Regions from separate parts of the Pseudomonas sp. HP_12 genome, predicted to be linked through region 2. Evidence: predicted binding sites of a transcription regulator. Region 2 holds the regulator's gene; each other region holds the start of a gene.

Evidence for each region. Region 2 encodes sigma-54, which starts transcription at its own class of promoters, with help from an activator protein. Its sites were predicted from a motif close to ANTGGCATNNANNTTGCTNT; they were not measured.
Region 1: a site for sigma-54 is predicted at 1,674-1,693, ahead of nirB (nitrite reductase large subunit NirB). Genes of this name have one in related genera too.
Region 3: a site for sigma-54 is predicted at 1,552-1,571, ahead of ACYASU_RS14845 (circularly permuted type 2 ATP-grasp protein). Genes of this name have one in related genera too.

The regions. Positions count from the first base shown of each region.
Region 1 is NZ_JBTOQG010000037.1:5,636-9,808, forward strand. It holds gene ACYASU_RS20295 (molybdopterin-dependent oxidoreductase) at 1-1,317, opposite strand, end outside; gene nirB (nitrite reductase large subunit NirB) at 1,910-4,173, shown strand, end outside.
Region 2 is NZ_JBTOQG010000023.1:204,184-208,356, reverse strand. It holds gene lptA (lipopolysaccharide transport periplasmic protein LptA) at 1-194, shown strand, start outside; gene lptB (LPS export ABC transporter ATP-binding protein) at 194-919, shown strand; gene ACYASU_RS16230 (RNA polymerase factor sigma-54) at 1,108-2,601, shown strand; gene hpf (ribosome hibernation-promoting factor, HPF/YfiA family) at 2,678-2,986, shown strand; gene ptsN (PTS IIA-like nitrogen regulatory protein PtsN) at 2,999-3,463, shown strand; gene rapZ (RNase adapter RapZ) at 3,466-4,173, shown strand, end outside.
Region 3 is NZ_JBTOQG010000021.1:24,234-28,406, forward strand. It holds gene ACYASU_RS14830 (LTA synthase family protein) at 1-157, shown strand, start outside; gene ACYASU_RS14835 (hypothetical protein) at 326-562, shown strand; gene ACYASU_RS14840 (ribonuclease E inhibitor RraB) at 812-1,150, shown strand; gene ACYASU_RS14845 (circularly permuted type 2 ATP-grasp protein) at 1,605-3,014, shown strand; gene ACYASU_RS14850 (alpha-E domain-containing protein) at 3,027-3,986, shown strand; gene ACYASU_RS14855 (transglutaminase family protein) at 3,983-4,173, shown strand, end outside.

The DNA.
Region 1 (4,173 bases), on a different contig from region 2:
GTAGCGATTGGTTTCGGTGTCGAGGAAGGCGTCCTGGGTGATAACCAGTTCGGCAGTCTTCAGGGCGTCGATGACCGAAGTGCGGTTGGCCACACTGGCCACCGGGTTGGTGCAGATGATCCAGCAGGCCTTGATCACGCCGTCGCGCATCTGCTCGAACAGGTCGATGGTGCCGCCGCCGGGCTGATGCGGGATGCTGTCGTGCGGGATGTTCCAGAGGTCTTCGATGAAGCGGCGGTCGGCGTCCACCAACACCGAGCGCTGTCCGGGAAGTCCGGGGCCCATGTAGCCCATTTCCCTTCCGCCCATGGCATTCGGCTGGCCGGTCAGGGAAAACGGACCACTACCGGGCCGACAAATTGCCCCGGTCGCCAGATGCAGGTTGCACAGCGCATTGGTGTTCCAGGTGCCGTGGGTGCTCTGATTCAGGCCCATGGTCCAGCAGCTCATCCACTCGGGCGCCGCGCCGATCATCCGCGCCGCCTGACGGATGTCGGCTTCGGCCAGGCCGGTGACCTGCGCGACATAAGCCGGCGTGTACTCGGCGAGGAACTCGGGCATGACGTCCCAGCCCTGGGTGAACGAGGCGATGAAATCGGCGTCGATGTCGCCGTTCTCCACCAGCAAGTGCAACAGGCCATTGAGCAGCGCGAGGTCGGTGCCCGGCCTGATTTGCAGGAACAGCCCGGCCTTGTCGGCGGTGGCGCTGCGCCGGGGATCGACAACGATCAGCTTCGCCCCGGCCTTGACCCGGTCCATCATGCGCAGGAACAGGATCGGGTGACAGTCAGCCATGTTGGCGCCAATCACGAAAAACAGGTCGGCTTTGTCAAAGTCATCGTAAGAGCCCGGCGGCCCGTCCGCGCCCAATGAAAGCTTGTAGCCACTGCCCGCGCTGGCCATGCACAGCCGCGAGTTGGACTCGATATTGGCCGTGCCCACGAAGCCCTTGGCGAGTTTGTTGGCCAGGTATTGCGCCTCCAGGGACATCTGGCCTGAGACGTAAAACGCGAGTGCGCCGGGGCCGTCGCGGTCCAGAATTCCACGCAAGCGCCGGGCGGTTTCGCTGATAGCGGCGTCCATGTCAGCGCGCACCGGCTCGTGGCTGCGCTGATGGCGGATGTACGCCGACTCCATCCGCCCCGACTCGGCAATCGCCTGGCCACAGGTGGTGCCTTTGGTGCACAGGCGGCCGAAATTGCTCGGGTGGGTCTTGTCGCCAACCACCTTGATGACCCGGTTGTCCTCGACCTGCATGACGATGCCGCAGCCAACGCCGCAATAAGGACACACGCTCTTTACGCTGTTGCTCGCCATATTCCGTTTCCTGAAAGCAAAAAAAAGACGCCCTGTTCTCAGCCGTTGAAAAACGGAGAGCACACGGCGCCTTTGTCGTGAATATGGCAATCGGCGTTGATTGCCTGTGGGCACGGTGTTGCAAACGGCAGGCCAGCGTGGCCGAGGGACGTGCAGCGGAGGTTTTCAGTGGATTTTGCTGATGTGATGAATGGACGCTGAGCTTCACCGTGGGGCGCACCAGGGTAAATCGCACCCTTTTCGAGCCGGAACCGTCTGCTCTCGAGGGTGATGAGATCGGCTTGCGATCACGCTTCTGCCCGTCAAACGTACGCGTCTGGCCGGAACGAAACGTATCCGACCCGTGGACATTCTCCACTGGCACAGCCATTGCTACATCCCTTATCAAGTCCAGCCTGAACACGCGGTTGGCAGCCCTGGCCGGTCAACGCGGACCGCCAGCCGTCCACGGCATCGGGCTCACCAGGTTGACGTCGACACTGTGGTCGCGCGGCAACCCATAAAGAACAGGCAAAGGCGCCTGGAACCGAGAGGTTCCGGGCGCCTTTTTTTTGCTTTCGAAAAACCTGATTGGCCTTGGCCGGGACTCGATATGACCACCACAGTCGCCCCACTCAACGACGTCAAAACCCTGATCGTTATCGGCAATGGCATGGTGGGTCACCACTGTGTCGAGCAGCTCATCGCCGCCGGCGCCCTCGATCGCTATTGCATTCATGTATTCGGTGAAGAAGGCCAGCGCGCCTACGACCGCGTGCACCTGTCCGAATACTTTGGCGGTCGCGACGCCGAGTCACTGGCGATGAGCGCTGCTTCTTTATATGAGCAGACCGGGCTTGCGCTGCACCTCGGTGTGCCGGTGCTGGAAATCGACCGGGCGCGGCGCGAAGTGATCACCGCCAAGGGCCGCTTCGGTTACGACAAGCTGGTGCTGGCGACGGGTTCCTACCCTTTCGTGCCGCCCATCGAAGGCGCCGAAGGCCATTCGCGGCTGGTCTACCGCACCCTGGACGACCTCGACACCATCCGCGCCGCCGCCCGCCAGGCGAAACGCGGCGTGGTGGTCGGCGGCGGGCTGCTGGGACTGGAAGCGGCCAACGCGCTGAAGTCCCTTGGCCTGGAAGCCCACGTGGTGGAATTCGCGCCGCGCTTGATGCCGGTGCAGCTGGATGACCACGGCGGCGCAGCGCTGAAGGCGCGCATCGAAGCACTGGGCGTGGGCGTGCATCTGTCTCGCGCGACGCAATCCATCAGCGCGGGTGAGGAATACCGCTACCGGATGAATTTCGCCGGCGATGAATTCCTCGAAACCGACCTGATCGTCTTCTCCGCCGGCATACGCCCCCAGGACGCCCTCGCCCGCCAATGTGAGCTGGAACTGGGCCCGCGCGGCGGCATCGCCATCGACGAACATTGCCGCACCAGCGACGCCGACATTTTTGCCATCGGCGAGTGCGCCGCCTGGAACGGCAGCGTCTTCGGCCTCGTCGCCCCGGGTTATCAGATGGCGCGCAATGTCGCGGCGCAGCTGTGCAACCTGGACGCCGAGCCGTTCTTCGGCGCGGATATGTCGACCAAACTCAAACTGCTGGGCGTCGATGTCGGCTCCATCGGCGATGCCCATGGTGCGTTGGCGGGTGCGCGCAGTTACCGGTTTATCGACGAGGCCAGCGGCAGTTATCGCCGCCTGGTGGTGTCGGCCGATGGCAAAAAAGTGCTCGGCGCGGTGCTGGTGGGTGACAACAGCTATTACGACACCCTGCTGCAATACGCCCAGAACGGCATCAAGCTGCCCGCCGATCCATCGAGCCTGATCCTGCCCCACAGCGACGGCGCGCCGACGTTGGGTGCCGATGCCCTGCCCGCCACGGCGACTATTTGTTCGTGCCACAACGTCAGCAAAGCCTCGATCTGCTCGGCCATCGATGGCGGCTGCACCGATCTTGCCGGGCTCAAGGCCTGCACCAAAGCAGCCACCGGATGCGGCGGCTGTACAGCGCTGCTGAAAAGCGTGTTCGAGCACGAACTCATTGCCCGGGGCGTGGCCGTCGATAAAAGTCTGTGCGAGCACTTCGCCTTTACGCGGCAGGAGCTGTACGCCTTCGCCCGCGTGGAAAACATCGAAAGCTTCGACGAGATGCTTGCCCGCCACGGCAAAGGTCATCTGGGTTGCGACATTTGCAAGCCTACCGTCGGCTCGATTCTCGCCTCGTGCTGGAACCGGCCGATCATGGACCCGTCGCTGGTGCCGCTGCAGGACACCAACGACACCTTCATGGCCAACATGCAGAAGAACGGCACGTATTCGGTGGTGCCGCGCATCCCGGCGGGCGAGATCACTGCGGACGGCCTGATCGCCATCGGCGCGGTCGCGAAGAAATATGACCTGTACACCAAGATCACCGGCGGCCAGCGCATCGACCTGTTCGGCGCGCAGTTGCACGAGCTGCCGGACATCTGGGCCGAGCTTATCGCCGCCGGCTTCGAGACCGGTCATGCCTACGGCAAATCGACGCGAACGGTGAAGTCCTGCGTCGGCAGCACCTGGTGCCGTTACGGCGTTCAGGACAGCGTGCAAATGGCGCTGAATATCGAGGACCGCTACAAAGGCCTGCGCTCGCCGCACAAGCTGAAGTTCGCGGTGTCCGGCTGCACCCGTGAATGCGCTGAAGCCCAGAGCAAGGACATTGGCGTGATTGCCACGGAGAACGGCTGGAATCTGTACGTGTGCGGCAATGGCGGCATGCGCCCGCGCCACGCCGAGCTGTTCGCCACCGATCTGGACGACGAGACACTGATTCGTTACATCGACCGCGTGCTGATGTTTTACATCCGCACCGCTGACAAGTTGCAGCG
Region 2 (4,173 bases):
GCATCGTGCTGATCGACAAGGCCAAAGTGGTCAACGACGGCAACACGTCCGAAGGCGAGAAAATCGTCTATGACACCGTCAAGCAGGTCGTGAACGCCGGTCGTGCCAATGGCACCAAGGTCACCGCACCACGCCCTCGTATCGACATGGTCATCCAGCCGAAAAAGAAAACCGACCAGCAGAAGGCCCAGTAATGGCGACGCTGAAAGCCCAGCACCTGGCCAAGGCCTATAAAAGCCGCCAGGTCGTACGTGACGTCAGCCTGTCCATCGAGAGTGGCCAGATCGTCGGCCTGCTTGGCCCCAACGGCGCCGGCAAGACCACCTGTTTCTACATGATCGTCGGCCTGGTTCAAGCGGATCAGGGTCGCGTCCTGATCGACGACCAGGACGTCAGCCATCAGCCGATGCACGGCCGTGCACGCGCCGGTATTGGCTACCTGCCACAGGAAGCGTCGATCTTCCGCAAGCTCTCCGTCTCGGACAACATCATGGCGATCCTGGAGACCCGCAAGGAGCTCGATCGCGCTGCCCGCCGCAAGGAGCTGGAAAGCCTGCTGCAGGAATTTCACATCACCCACATTCGCGACAATCTGGGCATGAGCCTGTCGGGCGGTGAACGTCGCCGTGTGGAAATCGCACGCGCCCTCGCCACTTCGCCGAAATTCATTCTCCTCGACGAACCCTTCGCCGGTGTTGACCCTATTTCCGTAGGCGACATCAAGCAGATCATTCACCACCTCAAGGCCAAAGGGATCGGCGTGCTGATCACCGACCACAATGTGCGTGAGACGCTGGATATCTGCGAAACCGCTTACATCGTCAACGATGGACAGCTGATTGCCGAAGGCGACGCCGAATCCATCCTGGCCAACCAGTTGGTCAAGGAAGTGTATCTGGGTCACGAGTTCCGCCTGTAACCGCAGTGATGACATGAGGTTGTGCGGCTCCCGCAATGTGCGCCATCGCCAACCTCGTTTTTTAATTGTCATCACACTCTAGGCAAACCCTCCAGCTTCAGGCATATAATTTGCTTAAGTTGGCGCCCTCGGCGCCCTGCTAGTAAATGGCGCGCAGTGCGCCGGCGAATAAGGTGTTAAGCCCTGCCATGAAACCTTCGCTAGTCTTGAGAATGGGCCAGCAGCTGACGATGACACCTCAGCTGCAACAGGCAATCCGATTGCTTCAGTTGTCGACGCTGGATCTCCAACAGGAGATTCAGGAAGCGCTGGAGTCGAACCCGATGCTGGAACGGCAGGAGGAAGGCGACGATTTCGACAACGCCGACCCCTTGGCGGATAACGTAGAGCAAAAGCCCAACGCTGATGTTCAGGAACCCACCTACCAGGAATCGGCGCCTACCGTCGACAATCTGGAGGACGGCGACTGGAACGAGCGCATTCCCAACGAGCTGCCCGTCGACACCGCGTGGGAAGACGTCTATCAGACCAGTGCCAGCAGCCTGCCCAGCAACGACGATGACGAGTGGGATTTCACCACCCGCACCTCCGTTGGCGAGAGCCTGCAAAGCCACCTGCTGTGGCAACTCAACCTGGCGCCAATGTCGGACACCGATCGCCTGATCGCCGTGACGCTGATCGACTGCATCAACAATCAGGGCTACCTCGACGAAACACTCGAAGAAATGCTCGACGCCTTCGACCCTGAGCTCGATATCGAGCTGGACGAAATCGAAGCCGTTCTGCACCGCATTCAGCAGTTCGAGCCTGCCGGCATCGGCGCTCGCAACCTGAGTGAATGCCTGCTGCTGCAGCTTCGCCAGCTGCCCGCCAAAACCAAGTGGCTGGCGGAAGCGCAGAAGCTGGTCAGTGACTACATCGATCTGCTCGGCAGCCGCGACTACGCGCAACTGATGCGCCGCATGAAGCTCAAGGAAGACGACCTGCGTCAGGTCATCGAACTGGTCCAGAGCCTCAATCCGCGCCCCGGCTCGCAGATCGAGTCCAGCGAAGCCGAATACGTCGTGCCTGACGTCATCGTGCGCAAGGACAACGAGCGCTGGCTGGTGGAGCTGAACCAGGAATCCGTGCCGCGTCTGCGGGTCAATCCGCAGTACGCCGGTTTTGTGCGTCGCGCCGATACCAGTGCCGACAACACGTTCATGCGCAATCAGCTGCAGGAAGCTCGCTGGTTCATCAAGAGCCTGCAGAGCCGCAACGAGACGCTGATGAAGGTGGCCACGCAAATCGTCGAACACCAGCGAGGCTTCCTCGAGTACGGTGACGAGGCCATGAAGCCCCTCGTTCTGCATGACATCGCGGAAGCGGTCGGCATGCACGAATCGACGATCTCCCGGGTGACCACGCAGAAGTTCATGCACACCCCGCGCGGGATCTACGAACTCAAATATTTCTTTTCCAGCCACGTCAGCACCTCCGAAGGCGGCGAATGCTCGTCCACGGCGATTCGCGCGATCATCAAAAAACTGGTCGCTGCGGAAAATCAGAAAAAGCCGTTGAGTGACAGCAAGATCGCTGGTTTACTGGAAGCACAAGGCATTCAAGTGGCCCGTCGCACAGTCGCCAAGTACCGCGAATCCCTTGGGATCTCGCCGTCCAGCGAACGCAAGCGACTGATGTAAAGGTCACACGTCAAAGCGTTCCAGTGGCAGGCATTACGCCTGCCTCTTAATGCACTGGCAACGAAGGAGAAGCTGTATGCAAGTCAACATCAGTGGACACCAGCTGGAAGTGACTGAACCTCTGCGTACCTACATCGGCGAGAAACTCGCCCGATTGGAACGCCACTTTGACAAGATCACGAATGTGCAGGTCACCATGGAGGTCGAGAAGCTCAAGCAGAAAATCGAAGCCACCTTGCACGTTCCTGGCGCTGAAGTGGTTGCCAACGCCGAACACGACGACATGTACGCAGCCATTGACCTGCTTGCCGACAAGCTTGACCGCCAACTCAAAAAACATAAGGAAAAACAGCAAAGTCTGCTGCAAGGCGCGACTGCTCGCTGACACTCCCCACCCATGATCCGACTTGAAAATATCCTGACCCCTGGCCGTTCACTCGTGAACGTGCCAGGCGGCAGCAAAAAAGCCGTACTCCAATACATCGCCAGCATGATCGGGAAGCAAGTGCCCGATCTGGATGAGCAGGTCGTGTTTGAGAGCCTGATTGCCCGTGAAAAGCTCGGCTCCACCGGATTCGGCAATGGCATCGCCATTCCTCACTGCCGCCTGAAGGGCTGCTCAACGCCTGTCAGCGCCGTACTGCATCTGGAAAAACCCATCGATTTCGACGCCATCGACGGCGCACCGGTTGACCTGCTGTTTGTGCTGCTGGTCCCGGAAGCGGCCACCGATGCTCACCTTGAATTGCTGCGCCAGATCGCCAGCATGCTCGACCGTGATGATGTGCGTAAGCGCCTGCGCGGTGCCAAAACCGACGAAGAGCTCTACAGCGTCGTGCTCGACGTCCAGAACGGTCACTGATCATGCGGATGATCATCGTCAGCGGCCGCTCCGGCTCCGGCAAGAGCACGGCCCTCGATGTCCTTGAAGACAGCGGTTTCTACTGCGTCGACAATCTGCCCGCCGGCCTGCTTCCAGAGCTGGCGGAGCGCGCGCTGATCAACACCGAACTGGCTGAGCCCCTGCTGGCGGTCTCGATCGACGCGCGCAATCTGCCCAGTCACCTGACGCGATTCCCGCGCATGCTCGCCGAAGTTCGGGCCCGGCACATCCAGTGCGACGTGCTGTTTCTCGACGCCGATGAAGCCACCCTGCTAAAGCGCTTTTCAGAGACCCGCCGTCGTCACCCGCTGAGCACGGCAACCCGCTCGCTGGCCGAAGCGATTCGTGACGAAAAAACCCTGCTCGGTCCGATCATCGACTTGGCTGATCTGACGGTCGACACCACGCACCTGAATCTCTACCAGCTGCGCGACATTCTCAAACTGCGCCTGCTGAACAAACCCGAGCCGGGCACTGCCTTCCTCATCGAATCCTTCGGCTTCAAGCGCGGCATGCCCGTGGACGCCGACCTGGTGTTCGACGTGCGCTGCCTGCCGAATCCGTACTGGAAGCCCGAGCTGCGCGAGCAGTCCGGCCTCGACAAGCCGGTTGCCGATTACCTCGCGGCTCAACCGGACGTCGAAGAAATGTTCCAGGACATCTTTTCGTACCTCAATAAGTGGTTGCCG
Region 3 (4,173 bases), on a different contig from region 2:
CTACAGCTACGAGTTGGGCACCAAGCCCCATGCCGAGCTGATGCCGAATGCGCCGGACGTCGCTGAGTTGCGCAAGAAGCTCGACAGCTTCCTGCAGACCGCGACCAAGAGCCTGCTGGACAACACGGCAGGGGTCAAAGACGCCAAGCCACAATGACCGCAGCCTGATGAAAACGCCCCGAGACCGGGGCGTTTTTTTTGCCTGCGAATCCTCGGCTTCAGGCTGCCAACGTCAGCTGTGCGCTGACGATTCGGGTTGAACGTCGTTGCGCTGCAAGGGTCAAGATCATCAGGCCGTTGTCAGGCCTTTACTGAGGAGACATTGATGAAAGTGTGGACTATTTCGTTTCTGGACAAAGACGGTGTGCAGCAAACCCTCGATCTTGAATCCGATCACCGTCCCAGTGAAGAAGAGGCTGCGCAGCAACTCCGCCCGATCCTGTTTCCGGTCGCCAGTGATCTTGATCTGAACGACCTCGACGGTCGCACTGCGGAGCCCACCGTGAAGACACTCAAAGAGCAGAACGCGGTACAGATCATCTCCATCATCGAGGCTTCGTAAGAAGCCTGCATTGCCCGCCATCCTGCCAATTGGCAACGCACTGGCAATGGGCGTACTCTGCGATCGAGGTCGGTGATGCATCTACCCGAGTCCGCTCGCGTACGTATGCCCGTTTTGTAAAACGCACCGGCCTTGTCAGCGACATGCTTGAGTCCCGGGCGGCAGATGACCTGCCGTTACACGCCTCGCCATCGAGGGGTGTTTCGGGATAGTTGAAACTCTATCTATCGTTGCATAGGAGGACGTTTCATGAGCACAGCCTATCAAGAAGACATCAGCAGCCATGTTCTGCGCTGCATGAAAGAAGGCGGTTTCGACTTCGCACGCATTCACCCCATCGAGTTCTATGCCACCTTTCCGGATGAGGACCGGGCGCGTCAGGCTGCGGAAAAATTTCGTGGCGAGTCAGTGAATGTCCAGCTCAATGCACTGGAAGACGGTGCCTGGCACCTGGAACTGAGCAAGTTGATGTACGCAACGTACGACGGGATAGGCGACTTCGAGCAGGATTTCCAGACGGCAATTTTCGGTCTGGACGGGGAGGTTGAAGGCTGGGGCGTCAAACAGGAGCTCAAGCGCCTTCATTGAGCTGATCAACCGTCATGCGCCGAAGCGAGGCGCCGATCGTTGGAAATTGTCTCCCGCCTCCATGACCAAGTGTGGAGCGGGAGATGCACCGAGCTGAATCACAGGCAAAAAAAAGCCGCTCTCTTGGGAGCGGCGGAAAGGGAATATCGGGTGGCGTTGCCAATAAGGTTTCGAGCCAATCGCCTTGTGTGACCTGGCGGGTTGGTCTGCGGTATGGGGCGATTATGCTCAGCCCCTGAACCGGACGGAAATGAACTGTCGCTATGCCAGCGATAGATTTTCAAAGTGAACGACGCTTCGCCATGAAGCGTCGGGGAACGGGTTAGGGCGCATCGTGCACAGGAATGGTGCGGACGCTCCGGCTGTTTAATTCAACCCATTGATATTAAAGCGTTTATGCCGATGGCACGGGCCTTGCGAAGGCTCTGGTGTCCATGGTGACAAGGAGTACGGCATGATCCGCACCTTTTATGACGAGATGTACGATGCGGGCGGCATAGTTCGTCCGCATTATCGGGAATTCGCCCGCTGGTTGGGGGAAGCGCCGCCTGAGTTGCTCGCTCAGCGTCGGCGTGAGGCCGATTTATTGTTTCATCGCGCCGGGATCACATTCACGCTGTACGGCGACGAGCAGGGCACCGAGCGGCTGATCCCCTTCGACACCATTCCGCGGAGCATTCCGGCCAGCGAATGGCGGGTGGTGGAGCGCGGCTGCATTCAGCGCGTCAAGGCGCTGAACATGTTTCTCGCTGACCTCTATCACGATCAGCGCATCATCAAGGCCGGGATCATTCCTGCCGAACAGGTCCTTGCCAACGAGCAATACCAGTTGGCGATGCAGGGCCTGAATCTGCATCGCGACCTGTATTCGCACATCTCCGGCGTCGATCTGGTGCGTGACGGCGACGGCACGTATTACGTGCTCGAAGACAACCTGCGCACGCCAAGCGGCGTGAGCTATATGCTCGAAGACCGCAAGATGATGATGCGGCTGTTCCCCGAACTGTTTGCCGCGCAACGCATCGCGCCGATCGATCACTACCCGAACCTGTTGCTGGACACCCTGAAAAGCTCGAGCCCGCTGGATAACCCCAGCGTCGTCGTGCTGACCCCCGGGCGCTTCAACAGCGCGTTTTTCGAGCACGCGTTTCTGGCCCGGGAAATGGGCGTCGAACTGGTAGAAGGCGCTGACCTGTTCGTGCGCGATGACCGCGTGTTCATGCGCACCACCGACGGCCCGAAAGCGGTCGACGTGATTTACCGCCGGCTCGACGACGCGTTTCTCGATCCGCTGGCGTTCAATCCGGATTCGATGCTCGGCGTGCCGGGCCTGCTGGCGGCGTACCGGTCGGGCAATGTGGTGCTGGCCAATGCCATCGGCACCGGCGTGGCTGACGACAAGTCGGTCTACCCCTTCGTCACCGACATGATCCGTTTCTACCTCGACGAAGAACCGATCCTCAAGAACGTGCCGACCTGGCAGTGCCGCAAGCCCGAAGAGCTGTCCCACGTGCTCGCCAATCTGGGCGATCTGGTGGTCAAGGAAACCCAGGGCTCCGGCGGTTACGGCATGCTCGTGGGCCCCGCTGCCACCGCTGCCGAAATCGAGTCGTTCCGGGCGCGGCTCAAAGCCAAGCCCCACGCGTATATCGCGCAACCGACCTTGTGCCTGTCGACCTGTCCGACCTTCGTCGAGAACGGCATCGCCCCGCGCCACATCGACCTTCGCCCGTTCGTCTTGGCTGGCCGCGAAACCCGTGTAGTGCCCGGTGGTCTCACGCGTGTTGCCTTGCGCGAAGGCTCGCTGGTGGTGAACTCGTCGCAGGGTGGCGGAACCAAGGACACCTGGGTGGTCGAGGATTAAGGATGCCTGCCAATGCTAAGTAGAACTGCCTCGGATTTATATTGGATGTCGCGGTACCTGGAGCGCGCCGAGAACCTCGCGCGGATGCTCGACGTCAGTTATTCGCTGTCGCTTATGCCCCAGGACGGACGCGGGGATGGCCTGAATGAAATCGCCATGCCCCTGCTGATCACCGGAACCCTGGACGATTACCTGGAGCGCCACGGCGACCTGCACGCCGAGCGCTTGCTGCACTTTTTCGCGCTGGACGCCGAAAACCCGGCAAGCATTTTCAGTTGCCTGGGTGCGGCGCGGGCCAGTGCCCATGCGGTGCGTGGGCGCATTACTGCGGACATGTGGGAAAACATCAACGCCACGTACCTGGAAATTCGCGGCATCGCCGAGCAGGGTTTGAGCCGCTACGGCATGAGCCGTTTCTGTGAGTGGGTCAAGGAGCGTTCGCACCTGTTCCGCGGCGCGACTTACGGCACCATCATGCGCAACGACGCGTTCCGTTTTATTCGTCTGGGGACGTTCATCGAGCGCGCCGACAACACCCTGCGCATGCTCGATGCGCGTTATGAAATGCTCGAACTGCGCGGCCCGTCCGCCAACGCGGCGGCAGACAGTTCCGCCGCTGGCTACTATCAATGGAGTGCGCTGTTGCGCGCGTTGTCGTCATTCGAGGCGTACACGGAGGTTTATCGCGATGCACCGGGTGCCCGTCAGGTCGCCGAATTGCTGCTGTTGCGTGCGGACATTCCGCGCTCATTGCGTGCGTGTCTGGAGGAGCTGGACATCATTCTCGCCAGTCTGCCCGGGGCCAATGGCCGTCCCGCCCAGCGTCTGGCCGCCGAGCTGGACGCTCGCCTGCGCTACACCGGCATCGACGAGATCCTCGATGAAGGCCTGCATGAGTGGTTGAACGAATTCATTCCACTTCTGGCCCAACTGGGTAGCGTCATTCACACTTCTTACCTGGAGGCTGCATGAGACTCTCAATTAGCCACGAGACCACCTATCACTACGACGATCAGGTCCGCGCCAGCATCCAGTATTTGCGTCTGACCCCCCACGACAGCGAGCGCCAGCAGGTGTTGAGCTGGCAGTTGGCATTGCCGCGCCCGGTGCGTGCGCAGATCGATCCGTTCGGCAATATTCTCCACGTGCTGACCCTGGA